DNA from 2 places in the Granulicatella elegans genome. Region 1 is predicted to be linked to the other one. Evidence: a T-box and tRNA genes for the amino acid it is inferred to sense, from the RefSeq annotation. Region 1 holds a T-box; the other holds one or more tRNA genes.
What was found. A T-box is a leader RNA that pairs with one kind of tRNA and senses whether it is charged. The one in region 1 lies ahead of argS (arginine--tRNA ligase), so its partner is inferred to be a tRNA-Arg.

Region 1 (7,600 bases):
TAAAGTTGGTATGGTATTTTCAACGGAAAGAATTAAAAAAGAGTTATTAGAATATACGATTCCGCTATATGTAGCAGAAGATCGTTATCATGTGATGGCAAATGTGTATATTAAGGAAAATTTATTTGGGCAACTGACTTATCATGAAGAACAAGGTTGGTCATTAGAAATTTATAAACGAAAAACAGAAATTTTATAGAACGTTCTTGAAAGAAGTGGCTTACTTTCTTTAAGAACGTTTTTTTGTTAAAATACTAATAGTAGATTAGAAAAGAGGTTAGGTTATGTATTATGTAAAAAATCAACGGAATGGGAAAGAAATCTATGATGCCACAACAAATTTGGCAATCGAATATTTTTTATTAAATGAGAAAAAATTAGATGAGCCGATTTTGTTATTTTATGTCAATGAAAATGCGATTATTATTGGGAAAAATCAAAATACTTATGAAGAAGTCAATCAAGATGGGGTTGATTCATTAAAAGTTCAAGTGGTTCGTCGTTTTTCAGGTGGGGGAGCTGTTTATCATGATATGGGAAATATTTGTTTCTGCTTTATTACAGAAGATGATGGAGATAGTTTCCGTGATTTTGGTAAATTTACACAACCTGTCATTCGTGCGTTACATAAAATGGGGGCAACTGGCGCTGAACTTCAAGGGAGAAATGATTTACTCATCGATGGAAAGAAATTCTCAGGGAATGCGATGTATTCAAATAACGGTCGTTTAACGGCTCATGGAACCTTGATGCTGGATGTGGACGTGACGATTTTACCGCAATTATTACGTCCAAAAGCGGATAAAATTGCATCAAAAGGAATTAAATCAGTTCGTTCACGTGTTACAAATATTAAGCCTTATTTGGCAGAAGAATTCCAAGATTTAGATATTTTACAATTTAGAGAAGTGTTATTGAAAAATATTTTCGAAGTGGAAGATACTTCATTGATTAAAGAATATGTTTTGACAGATGAAGACTGGGAAAAAATTGAAGTATTGAGAAAGACATACTTTAATAATCCTGATTGGAACTATGGAAAAAATCCAAAATTTGCGTTAACACAATCAAAACGTACAACAGCAGGACAAGTTGAATTCCACTTAAATGTTGAACAAAATCATATTAAAGAGATTAAAATTAATGGAGATTTCTTCGGTCTTGGAGAAATTAGTGATGTAGAAGAAAAATTAACAGGAGTAGAATACCAAAGAGATGCAGTTTCAACAGTATTCGAATCGATTGATATTCGTAAATATTTTGGAAATGTGACTGCTGAAGAATTAGTAGAGTTATTATTGAGTTAATACGAATGATAGAAAAGGGGTTATTACTTTACATTCTATGAAAATTCGTTACAATAATACTATTCTGTAAAAAAAATAATGAATGAATTTTTAAACGTAATGTAAGTGAGGTGAATATTATGGAAATGGAACGCATTAATGATGATACTATTTTAGTAAGAATTGAAAATGAAGATTTACAAGAACGTGGCACTTCTGTTCCAGAGTTGTTAGCCAATCCTATAGAAATAGAAGAATTTTTCCATAGTATTTTAGTTGAGATGGATGTCATTGATCAATTTGAAGATTCTGAAGGTATGAGTTTCCAAGTGATGCCAAATCCAGAAGGTATTGAATTATATGTTACAAAGTATGTTGAAAAAAAAGATACTGAACCAGATAGCGAACGTTTCGTTCGAAATTTAGTCGATACGATTCAACATTCTTTAGGACAGCGAATGGGGAAATCGAAAAAGGAGAAAAAAGTAGAGACGCCGGTTGAAAAAGAAAAAACATTGGAGCCGTTGGATTGTACAGTCTTTTTTGACTCATTTGAGGATTTTGTCCAATTAGCAAAAATGTATCCATATAATGTTCAAAAATCATCTTTATATCGATATAGTAACTATTATTTTCTACATGTATACCAAGATGTTTTTGGAGGAGAAGATTTCACTGCGGATTTAGCACTTTTAAGAGAATTCGGTGAATTTTCTAGAGTGTCTTGGGAAGTTATACAAGAATATGGAGAAGTAATGATAAAAGAAAAAGCGATTGAAACAGCTAAAAAATATTTTAAATAATGTAAATAGTGGAAGTGAGCAAAAACAATTTCTGTCATTTGCTGACTCCACTTTTTTATAAAAGAGTTAAAAATTAGATTCTTTTGAATGAAGGAATTACAATGAAAATAGCATTGAGTAAAGAAAAGAGGATGACAATGGATATTAAAGATTTTACAGAACATGAACAAAAACAAATTAAGGCGGGATTAACGACTTCTGTTATTACGGATAAAGAAGCGGCGAAAAAGCTACTTGAATTAGTGCCTAGCGAATGGATTAAGAAAATTCCATTTTTAGTGAGAGCTCATGCAACAACAAGAACAGTAGCGAGAGTTGCAAAACAGTACCCAGAACTTTATGCAGTAGCCAAACAAGAAGGGCCTTTACCTGAAAAGGAAAGAGAAGAATTAAGAGAAATTATGACAAATATTTTTGTAGAAAAAATGAATAAGCATAAAATTAAATAATCAGTATAGTGCTTCTTAAAGGGAAGACGGTTAAAAATGAACCAGCTATATTCATCCTTGCCAGGAAAGAATTATCAAGAAAAGGGCAAATATCAACACTTAATTATAAACAAACAATGGACTTTGCTTGACATTACTATGCAAAGTCTTTTTGTGTTACATGATATAAAGTTTCTTGTAAAATTACTAGACAAATATTCTATCGCTTGTTATAATCATCCTATAAACAATAAACATTTATGAAGAAGAGAGTAGTTTACGGATATCTGTTTTAGCGAGCTGGGGTGGTGGAAGCCAGTCATGATGAAGTAAATGAACCGCACTTTGGAAATGATTATTCGAACGTAGTAGAGTAATCCGGTCGCTTACCGTTAAAAAAGTTTAAAGTGGTTTAAGATTTTAAACAATAAGAGTGGTACCACGGGTTATCTCGTCTCTAGTCAAGGTTGCTTGATTAGGGGCTTTTTTATTTATCATCTATAACAAAAGAAGGAGTGTCAAAATGGATTATAAAAAGATAGTTGCAGAACAAATTCATAAAACAATTAGTGAACATTTATCGTTTGAAGAAATTTATAAAATGATTGAAGTTCCAAAATATGCAGAACAAGGAGATTTAGCTTTCCCAGCATTCTCACTTGCAAAAGTATTACGTAAAGCGCCTCAAGCAATTGCACAAGAAATCGTTGAAGCAGTTGCTGATGAACATATTAGCCAAGCAGTAGCAATGGGACCTTATGCAAACTTCTTCCTATCAAAAGGTAAATTTGCAGATGAAACATTACACACTGTTTTAGAACAAAGAGAAGAATATGGTAACTTTGACTTCGGTCAAGGACGCAATGTTGTAGTGGATATGTCAAGTCCAAATATTGCGAAACCAATGTCAATGGGGCACTTACGTTCAACAGTTATTGGGAATGCCATTGTAAACTTAGAGAAAAAAGTTGGTTATAACCCAATTAAAGTGAATCACCTAGGAGACTGGGGAACACAATTCGGTAAATTAATCGTTGCTTATAAAAAATGGGGAACAAAAGAAGCCGTTGAACAAGATCCAATCGCAGAATTATTACGTTTATATGTAAAATTCCATGATGAAGCAGAAAGTGACAGTTCATTAGAAGATGAAGGTCGTGCATGGTTCAAGAAATTAGAAGATGGCGATGCAGAAGCAGAAGAACTATGGAATTGGTTCAAATCTGAATCATTAAAAGAATTCAATCGTGTGTATGACATTTTAGGAATTACATTTGATTCTTATAATGGTGAAGCTTTCTATAATGATAAAATGGATCCAATTGTTGAATATTTAGAAAATAATGGGATTACAACAGTCGACCGTGGAGCAACAGTTGTTCACTTAGATAAATATGACTTACCACCTGCATTAATCAAAAAATCAGATGGTGCTACATTATACATTACACGTGACTTAGCGGCAGCACATTACCGTAAAGAAACTTATGATTTTGCGAAAAACATTTACGTTGTAGGGAATGAACAAGCAAACCACTTCAGACAATTAAAAGCTGTTTTAAATGAAATGGGTCGTGATTGGCAAGAAAACATGATTCACGTTGGCTTTGGTTTAATTACATTAGGTGGTAAAAAATTATCAACACGTAAAGGTAAAATTGTCTTATTAGAAGAAGTTTTACGTGAAGCTGAAGAATTAGCCTTAAAACAAATTGAAGCTAAAAATCCAAACTTACCTAATAAAGAACAAGTTGCAAAACAAGTTGGGGTAGGTGCGGTAATCTTCCACGATTTGAAAAATGATCGTACAAACAACTTTGACTTCAACTTGGAAGAAGTTGTTCAATTTGAAGGAGAAACTGGACCTTATGTTCAATATACTCGTGCTCGTGCAATGAGTATTTTAAGAAAAGCAGGAGTTTCAGTTGATTTAACTCAAGCATTATCATTAGAAGATGACTATGCATGGGAAGTATTAAAACAAATTGAAAATTATCCAAATATTGTGAAATATGCAGAAAGCAAATTTGAACCTTCTGTGATTTCTAAATATGTGATTTCTCTAGCGCAAGCCTTCAATAAATACTATGCAAACAGCCGTATCTTACAAGAAGATGAAGGACTAAATGCTCGTTTAGCATTAGTGGAAGCAACAGCTGTTATCTTAAAACAAGGTCTTGCAATTTTAGGAGTAGAATCACCAGACGAAATGTAGCCATCCTATCTCTCACTTGTTTACCTGGCAAGTGAGAGTTTTTTGGTTGCTTGGAAAATTTATAGAATAATTGATGGGAATACCATTTCAATTGAAAATGTTTGCTATTCATAGAATGATAAGAGGAGGACGAAAAGTAAAAATAGATATAAAGGAATGATAAAAACGGTAATTGAGAATTAATTTTGTTGACAATTAGAAATGATATCAGTAAAATAAATTATGCTAACAACATTGTGAATATAATAATAGATATAAAAACACAAGTTTTAAGCAAAATAATATATAAAAATTAGGAGAATGGTATGAGACAAAAAGAAAGCCTACGAGCAAAACTAGTGAAACGTTATTTACGATTTGGTATTCGTAAATTTACGATTGGGGTAGCAAGTGTTGCAATTGCTTCAGGATTAATGATGATTGGGAGTCACCAAATTCAAGCTGAAGAAACAGCTCCAACAAGCACAACTGTAAACAAAGAACAAGCTGCTGTTTCTGAAAAACCAGATGATTCAACAACTAAAACAACTGTAACGATTAAATTTGTATCTGAGGGGAAAGAAATAAAAGGACATACAATTATTGAAACAGGAATGGAAGGACAGCCTATTCCAGAAGGTAATGTTCAAACTCATATAGATGTTATAAAAAATATGGGATACACATTAGTTAACAATCCATTTTTAACTTCAGATGAAACTAAGCCTAAATTTGATAAAAATGATAAAGAAATCGTAATTACTTTTAAATCAATGCATGCAACTGTTAAACCGATTTATGCTTTGCAAGGTGAAATAGTTAGTAAAGATGCTGTAAAAGATGCAGTTACTACAAAAATCAATACTAAAAAAGAAGTGGTAACTATCCCTTCAACTATTGAAGCAGGGAATGATTCTCTGAAAGCTAAAGTTATCGTTACATATGGTTCAGGTGATTTTACGAGAGATGAAGTGGTTGAAGTTCCTGTTAAAGTATTACCAAGAAAAAGTGTAACGTCAGGTATAACCGTTCTAAAAGGGATAGAAAATAATGTATTAATCACTAAAGTGCGAGAACACGTTACAAAAGAGTTGCAAACTTTAAAGAATTTACCAAGTGAAGTAACAGTTACCATTAAAAATGATGCTTATGCAACTCCGAAAACGAATGAGAATAAAGAGACTGAAATGGATGTAACTATTCAATATAAAAATGAAAGCAAAGTTCTTAAAGAAATAACAGTCGAAGTTCCGATTAAAGTTGTAAGTTCAACTGTAAAATCATTTCCAGTTTTAGAAGGAACTAAAATCCCTGCGAAGACAGTTGAAAATAGTGTGGTTCCTGGAAAAGGAGGAAAAGTAGAACCTCTTGATGAAAGTGCTATTCCAGATACAACAGGACAAACAAAAGTTGAAGTTCCTGTCACAGTTAAGTATGGAACAGATCAAGAACATCCTGATTTAGTAGAAAAGGTAACTGTTTCTATTATTGTTGTTGCTAAACCAAAACCTATTACTGTAGAAGAAGGAACAACGATTACTAACGAACTAGTGGAAAAACAAATCACTCTTCCAAAAAACTCTAAAATTACGAAGATTGGTTCTATTCCAGATACAAAAACAGCTGGTAATAAAGGTAATATTCCTGTAACAATTGAATTGGAAGATGGACAAACCCTTACACTACATGTACCGGTAACTGTAACATCTAAAGCTGAAAACGGTGGAAATCATTCGAATCAAGGAGAACACTCGAATAATAATGTTATTCCACCAAAACCATCAGAAACTAAACCAACAGAAACCAATCAAACAGGTTGGAATTTTGTAAATGGAAAATGGTATTATAAGAAAGATGGAAAAAATATCACTAAAAAATGGGAAAAAATTAATGGAAAATGGTACTTCTTTACCCCATCAGGAGATATTAAAAATAATGGTTGGGAATTTGTGAATGGTAAGTGGTATTATTTAGAACAATCAGGAGCCATGAAAGCTTCCCAATGGTTTAAATCAAGTGGAAAGTGGTACTATGTGAATCATTCAGGAGTAATGGAAATTGGTTGGTTACAAGTTAATGGAAAATGGTATTACTTAGAGCAATCAGGAGCCATGAAAGCTTCTCAGTGGTTTAAATTAAATGAAAAATGGTATTACGTGAATGATTCAGGTGAATTATTAGTGAATACAACAACTCCAGACGGTTATAAAGTAAATGAAAATGGAGAATGGATCAATGAATAGTTGATGCTATTCATGAATAAATGAAAGACTTTTTGAAGTAGCAAAGGATATAGTTTGTTATGACAAAAAGTCTTTTTTTATACTCTTTTTTTGAGTTTACACAAAATATTGTACACTCTCAGTTAGTAATAGAATAGAAAAGAGATTTGTGATACGTTATAAGTCTATTAAATTCATTAGAAAATGGGAAGAATTATTGTAAGCGTAAACATTTAGTTGTATAATTATTGTGATGAAATACACGGGGAGGAAGTGACTAGAAGAGTGTATGAAGTTTGAATGATTCATATAAATACATAGGCTTACAAAAGGAGAGATAAGGATGGATAAAAGAATTACAAAACTATTATTGTCAAGCGTCATTATTGGTACAGTATTATCATTACAATCTGTAGAGGCATGTTCAGGATTTATTATCGGGAAAGGCTTAACAAAAGATGGTTCTACTTTATATGGACGTACGGAAGATTATCCATATAAACATGGAAACGGAAAAGTTGCTAAACAACATACACATAACAAAAACTTCATTGTAAATCCTGCAAAAGATTATGAAGAAGGAGCTATGTTTGAAGATATATCAACTGGATTTACATATCCTCATTTACGTCATGAATTCAAATATACATCTGTATCAGATGATTCA
Region 2 (7,600 bases), 690 kb from region 1:
GTAACCATGAGTTGCATTTGCTTCTTTCATGCTAAATTCTAATGCTTCTCTACGAGATAATAATTCTTGTTCATCCACAACATTCACTTGTGCAATACGCATATTGTAAGAACCCATTGGGAATGATTTAGCATCTAAATCAATTAATTCTGCTTCAGATTTAGTAGATAAATTTGTACCTGCTTTTAACATTTCTAATCCATAAGAGTTTACATCAATTTCAGCAATACGAGCTAATTCAGTTGCTGCTTCAATATCTTGTTGTGTACATGTTGGTGATTTGAATAATAATGTGTCAGAAACAATAGCTGAAACCATTAATCCTGCAATTTCTTTTGGAATTTCGATTCCGTATTCTTTATACATTTTAAATAAAATCGTATTTGTACATCCTACTGGTTCACAACGATAGAATAGAGGATTTGCCGTTTGGAAATTCGCAATACGGTGATGATCCACAACATATTGTACTTCAACTTTTTCAACATCACTAGCACTTTGTTGAACTTCGTTATGGTCTACTAATGCTACACAATTTGTTTCTTCACTTAATGAAGTGACAACACGAGGAGCTGTTCTATTAAAATAATTTAATGCATATTGAGTTTCCTCATTAGGCTCACCTAGTGCAACTGCTTCTGCATCTTCTCCTAATTGTTTTAATAAATAAGCATACGAAATAGCTGATGTAATCGCATCTGTATCTGGATTTTGGTGTCCAAAAACTAATAATTTACTCATCTTTTATCCTCACTTTTATAATTTTTATACTGATTATTTTACCACACAATATTTAGAAAACCAATCTAAACATCTAAATATCCTTTGTATTCTTGCGTTCTTAAAATACGATTCGCATTTGCAACACGTTCTTTTGTTGGTGGTTCAATATGTTCTAATTTGTATGGAATCCCTAAGTTTTTCCATTTATAAACGCCTAAACGATGATATGGTAAAACTTCGAATTTTAATACATTTTTCAATCCTGCTACAAAATCACTTAATCTTTGTAAATATTCATCATAATCTGAGCGTTCAGGAACTAGTACGTGACGAATCCAAACTGGTTGACCTTTTTCTGATAAATATTCTGCTAATTGTAAAATATTTTTATTAGTCCAAGCAGTTAATTTCTTATGTTGTTCATCATCAATATGTTTAATATCTAATAAAATTAAATCTGTATATTCTAATAATTCTTCGAATTTACTAAAGAATGGTTCATCATACGTAAATGGCATTCCGCAACTATCTAATGTAGTGTGAATTCCCATTGCTTTACAACGTTTGAAGAAATCAATTAGAAAATCAACTTGTAGTAAAGGTTCTCCTCCACTCACTGTTACGCCACCTTTTTTCCCCCAAAAGGCACGATAACGTAATGCTTCCTCTAATAATTCTTGACTTGTAATTTTTTGTCCCGCTCCAATATTCCAAGTATCTGGATTATGGCAAAACTCACATCTCATTCGGCAGCCTTGCATAAATGTTACAAACCGAATGCCAGGTCCATCAACTGACCCAAAACTCTCTGTAGAATGAATATATCCAACAACTGGTTCACTCATTCATAATCCCTCCATTTTTTCGATTCTCTTTTAACATGATTTGTTACCATTATAACACATTTTTCATAAAAACGGTTAGAGGCTTGTTTCGTCAACTACATTTTTCAGTGCGTAATGTTTCAAAGTAATTTCTAATTCAGTATCTAAACTAGAAATTAGTATAAAATTCTTCTATTTTCAAAAAGACGTTCAATAATTTTTCTTGTATGATTTCTACTTTATTTTTATCAAGTTTATTTTCAAATAAATATATAGAATAAGGTATTTCAATTTGAATTGCTTCTACATTCGGTTGTTTGGATAATTCATGAATAATATTTCCACCTTTAAATGGTGTATCTACTTGAATAGAAAGTTTTTCTTTTTCAAAACAACTTACAATAAATTCCAACGATTTTTTTGAAATGGTTGCTTCATTCCTAGTACTAATAATAATTTTTTCTGTTTTAAAATATTTATCATCATAGCTATGTAAATCTAGTAAACAAATTTTTGTAAAATTTTGTTCTTTTAAGGATATTTGTTCCAATATTGCATCGTAATAAGGGGTATAAAATTCCTTTAGCCATTGTTGCTGGATTGCTTTAGAAGGATATTGTTTAAATAATGGATTTCCAACTTCATCATATTTTGGAATGATTGATCGTGTGGAAGTTTTAGAAGTATATTTTGATCGATTCACATCTACGATATATCTCGTAAGTTTCGAAGAAATACTTGTAAATGGAAAGTCTTTAATGAATGTATCCATTTCCCAATCAGTATGAATTCGTTTTGCTTTTGGATTTATTCGTACTTGAATTTCTTCAGGAATTTTTAATCCAGAATGAGGAATAGACAATAAAATAGGAGAAGCATGATTTACTTGTTTTACAGTGATATATGAATTCATGAAATCCTCCTAGTAATACTGAGATTATTAAGTAAATTTAGTATACTTTATTTTAGAGAGGTGAATCAAATGAGTCAACGTGAAATTGATGAAATGTATTCTTATTTATTAGAATTTACAGCTGATGTATTATATTGTGCAGCTCCATATAGTGAAGATAGAAAAGGATTAGCTGCCATTACTTATAATCCAGAGTTTAAACAAAATTTTCTTTTATCGTATCGTAATGAACAAGATACTGTTGAAATGCCTGAAGAAACAAGACAAATAACTACAGAAGTTTGAATGACTTTTGGTGAAGTGATTGATTATGCCTTAAATCAATTACAAGAGTTCCGACTAAAGTATTATCCAAAGCAACAAATGAAACGGTCTCTAAGATTATAATAGATTTTGGAAAGCAAATTTTATTCATTCCAAGTATTGACAGTTATTAGACATATTGCTATAATAACTCTTGTACTGTTCTAGTAGCTCAGCAGGATAGAGCATTCGCCTTCTAAGCGAACGGTCGGGGGTTCGAATCCCTCCTAGAACGTAAGCAAGGAACGTTGATATTTCAACGTTCTTTTTTGTTTTATGATAAAACTTTTACAGTTCAAAAAGAGACGACTCGAGTCGTCTCTTTTTCGACTAAAAATCAAACAAGGATAATTGATTTTCATCTGGTAAGTCCTCTAATACTTTATTCTCAGTCATATAATCAATTAAAGTTTTAGAAACTTTCCCACGTGTTGCTAAATCTTTTTTAGAAATAAATGGTTGTTCTTGTCTTGCTTCAACAATTTTGTTGGCTACGTTTAACCCTAATCCTGGAATTGATCTAAATGGAGCAATTAAACTATCTCCTTCAATGACAAAATTCACTGCATCAGATTTTTCAATATCAACCATTTTAAAATTAAATCCACGTTCACACATTTCATTCGCTAGTTCAAGTACGGTTAATAAGTTTACTTCCTTCGCACTTGCATCATTTCCTTTGTCACGAATTTCCTTCATTCTTTGCTTAATCATTTCTTTTCCTTGTGACATTGCCACAATATCAAAGTCTTGAGCACGAACTGAGAAATAAGCACAATAATATAATAAAGGTTTATGAACTTTAAACCATGCTACACGTAAAGCCATTAATACATAGGCTGCCGCATGGGCTTTCGGGAACATATACTTAATCTTCAAGCAAGATTCAATGTACCATTCTGGAACATTATTTTCTCGCATCATGGCTTGATAGTCTTCTGGTATTCCCTTTCCTTTACGTACGCCTTCCATAATTTTGAAAGCAGCACCGTTTTCGACACCTTTATGAATTAAGTACACCATAATATCATCACGACATCCAATTACTTCCGAAAGTGGAATGCCATGTAGTCGAATTAATTCTTCGGCATTTCCAAGATATACGTCTGTTCCGTGAGATAGTCCTGAAATTTGTAGTAACTCTGTAAATGTACTTGGTTTTGTTTGTTCTAACATTCCACGTACAAATTTTGTACCAAACTCAGGAATTCCGAGTGTACCCGTATTAGAATCAATTTGTTCTGGCGTAACGCCTAACACTTCTGTTCCACCAAAGATTTTCATCACTTCTGGATCATCAGGTGGAATATCCTTCGGTTCAATTCCTGATAAATCTTGTAGCATTCTAATCACAGTCGGATCATCGTGTCCAAGTATGTCGAGTTTTAACACATTATCATGGATGGAGTGGAAATCAAAGTGTGTCGTTTTCCACTCTGCATTTTGGTCATCAGCTGGAAATTGGATTGGAGTAAAATCGTAAACATCCATATAATCTGGAATTACAATAATTCCCCCTGGGTGTTGTCCGGTACTTCTTTTTACTCCTGTACATCCTTTTGCTAAACGATCAATTTCCGCTTGTCTAAATTCTAATCCTAAATCTCGTTCATATCCTTTTACATATCCGAAGGCTGTTTTATCTGCTACAGTACCAATGGTTCCTGCACGATATACATAATCTTCTCCGAATAACACTTTCGTATAGTTATGCGCTTGTGGTTGATATTCCCCTGAGAAGTTTAAATCGATATCGGGTACTTTATCCCCGTAGAACCCTAAGAACGTTTCAAATGGAATATCGTGTCCATCTTTTGCAAGACGTGTTCCACAGTTTGGACAATTTTTTTCTGGTAAATCAAATCCTGAACCAACAGAACCATCATCAAAAAATTCTGAATAACAACAGTTTGGACAACGATAGTGAGGTGCTAATGGATTTACTTCGGTAATTCCCGTTAATGTTGCTACTAAAGAAGAACCAACAGATCCACGGGAACCTACTAAATACCCATCTTCATTACTCTTATGCACTAATTTTTGAGAAATTAAGTAAATAACCGAGAATCCATTTCCAATAATACTCTTTAATTCTTTATCGATACGTTTCTCAACGATTTCTGGTAATTCTTCTCCATACCATTCATGAGCTTTATCATAACTTAATTTTGTAATTTCATCTTCGGCCCCTTCAATTTTAGGCGTATATAAGTCATCTTTAATTGGAATAATCACTTCTAGCTGATCATTAACCCAATGAGTATTTGTCACAACGACTTCAAAAGCTTTTTTTTCTCCTAAAAAGGCGAATTCATCTAGCATTTCATTCGTCGTTCTAAAGTGAACATCTGGATAATTCAATTTTTGTCCATTATTCACAGATGTTAGTAAGATTTCTCGATAGATTTTATCCTCAGGATTTAAGTAGTGAACATTCCCTGTTGCAACAACTGGAATATCCAATTCTTCTCCTAATTTCACGAGATTTTTAATAATTTCTTCTAGATGGTGTTCATTTCGAATTAATTCTTTATCAATTAATGGGCGATAGACTGCTTTTGGCATAATTTCAATATAATCATAAAATTGAGCCTTTTCTTTTGCCTCTTCATAGCCTTTTTGCATCATTGCTTCAAAGACTTCCCCTTCGCTACATCCAGACCCAATTAAAAATGAATCTCTATTTTCAATTAACATACTACGTAAAATTCGAGGAACTCTATAAAAATATTGTACATTTGAAGCTGAAACTACTTTAAAGAGTTCTTTCAATCCTGCTTGATGTTTTGCAAAAATCGTTGCATGGAACGGACGACCATTTTTGAACACTTCTTCTGGATGTAAGTTCGTATTCAATTGGTCATGATAAATGAGTCCATGATCATTGGCTGCTTCTTTTAAGAAAATATGACATAAATGTCCAGTTGTTTCTGAGTCATATACCGCACGGTGATGTTGTTCTAAGGCAACATTATAACGTTTTGCTAATGTATTTAATCGGTGAGATTTTAATTGTGGATGTAATAATCTGGATAACTCTAATGTATCAATAACCGGTTGAGTTGTTTTTTCCAAGCCCTCTTTTTCATATCCAGTATTTAAGAATCCCATATCGAAACTGGCATTATGCGCTACTAAAATAGTATCTTTTGTAAATTCTGAAAATTCCTTCAACACTTGTGCTTGTGATTTAGAGCCACGAACCATATCATCTGTAATACCTGTTAATTGAATCGTTGTCGCAGATAATGGATGTCCTGGGTCAATAAATTCTTCAAACTTATCGATAACATTTCCTTTATGCATTTTAACGGCTGCTAATTCAATAATGGAATCATAAATAGCTGATAAACCAGTTGTTTCCACGTCAAATACGACATAAGTCGCATCTTCTAATAAAATATGTTGTGGATTATAGGCAACATTCACTTGGTCATCGACAATATTTCCTTCTAATCCATATAAAATTTTAATATTATTTCCTTTTCCTGCTCCATGAGCTTCTGGATACGATTGTAAGTTTGCATGGTCTGTAATGGCTACAGCAGGATGTCCCCATTTAGCTGCTTGTTTCACTAAATCACTAGCAGAATTCGTTGCATCCATGACCGACATATTGGTATGTAAATGCAATTCAATTCGTTTTTGGTCTTCTGGAGCGCGATCGATTCGACCAATATGATCGACTTTCTTCATATCTCGAATAATCATGTTTAATTCTTGAGAAAATTTATTATTCTCAATATTTCCGTACGCTTTGACCCATGTTCCTTTTTTCAAGTCTGCTAAACGTTCTTCATCTTCAGCTGTTGAGGGAAATAAAGTCGCCCCAATCGATGAAGTGTAGTCCGTCATTTTAATATTCGCAAAGGACTTTCCACTTGCTTTTCTTGTACGAATTTCAATATCAAAAATTTGCGCTTCGACTAATACATTTCGCTCTTCTTCATAAATATCTGCAATATCTTTTGTTTCTAAATTACTACGAATTGCTTTTCCATATAAAATGGATGAATCTGTATCGACTGCAGCAAGTTTAGACGCTGCTGTTTCTTGATTTTCCTTTTGTTGAACAGCTTTTTCTTGATATACTTGTTCAATCGTTTCATGTTTGATCCGTAACTCTTCTTCTAATTGACTACCTAATTCGTCATTGACAATAATTTCAACGCCCAATTTTGGAAATCCAAAATTCTCAAAATATTGTTGAATTTTTTTGATGTAATTTTCATTGACATGAGATTTGGTAATTTCATTTGGGCAATGAAATTGTATTTTTTTCTGATTCCAAATAGGGATTTGTCCAGAAAGTAATTGTACAACTAACGGTGATTCTTGTTCTAATTGAAAGAGAACCATTTCCCAATACGCTTGAATTTGTTTTTGGGTAATTGCAGATTCTTCTCTCGTATTCACCATTAATCTCACTTGAGCAATTTTTTCATAAGTCTGTTTTAATTGTTCATAGAAACGTTTGAATTTTTCGTACTGAATGACTTGATTTGTCTCAATATGAAAACACCATTCAGGAATACTTTTTGTAATATCAATTTTTGTTAATAAGGCTTGATCAAAATCTGGTTGTAAAAACTCTTCATTGTCTAGCTGCAATTGATTCATTAACGTTAAAAATAATTGTTGTTGATGTTCTGACACTTGATCACTCCTCTCTAAAACTGAAAAAATAAGTGTGGTTTTCTATTCTGTTATTATAGAAAACCATCACTTACCTCCTGTTACTTGTTAAAATAATTTACTAATATCATTCCATGTCACTAAAATCATTAAAATGATTAAGAATACTGCCCCAGCAATTGTAATATACGATTCTTTTTCA

Region 2: it encodes a tRNA-Arg, which carries the amino acid that the T-box ahead of argS (arginine--tRNA ligase) is inferred to sense. The anticodon was not compared.

What each region holds. Positions count from the first base shown of each region.
Region 1 is NZ_CP085953.1:1,014,697-1,022,296, forward strand. Features, by position in the region: gene LK443_RS05130 (hypothetical protein) at 1-199, shown strand, start outside; gene LK443_RS05135 (lipoate--protein ligase) at 285-1,307, shown strand; gene LK443_RS05140 (adaptor protein MecA) at 1,427-2,089, shown strand; gene LK443_RS05145 (hypothetical protein) at 2,227-2,538, shown strand; T-box leader at 2,769-2,979, shown strand; gene argS (arginine--tRNA ligase) at 3,041-4,732, shown strand; gene LK443_RS05155 (YSIRK-type signal peptide-containing protein) at 5,038-6,954, shown strand; gene LK443_RS09460 (C69 family dipeptidase) at 7,277-7,600, shown strand, end outside.
Region 2 is NZ_CP085953.1:1,700,293-1,707,892, forward strand. Features, by position in the region: gene LK443_RS08435 (manganese-dependent inorganic pyrophosphatase) at 1-741, opposite strand, end outside; gene pflA (pyruvate formate-lyase-activating protein) at 807-1,568, opposite strand; gene LK443_RS08445 (N-formylglutamate amidohydrolase) at 1,717-2,460, opposite strand; gene LK443_RS08450 (hypothetical protein) at 2,530-2,745, shown strand; tRNA gene LK443_RS08455 (tRNA-Arg) at 2,925-2,998, shown strand; gene LK443_RS08460 (PolC-type DNA polymerase III) at 3,094-7,419, opposite strand; gene rseP (RIP metalloprotease RseP) at 7,507-7,600, opposite strand, start outside.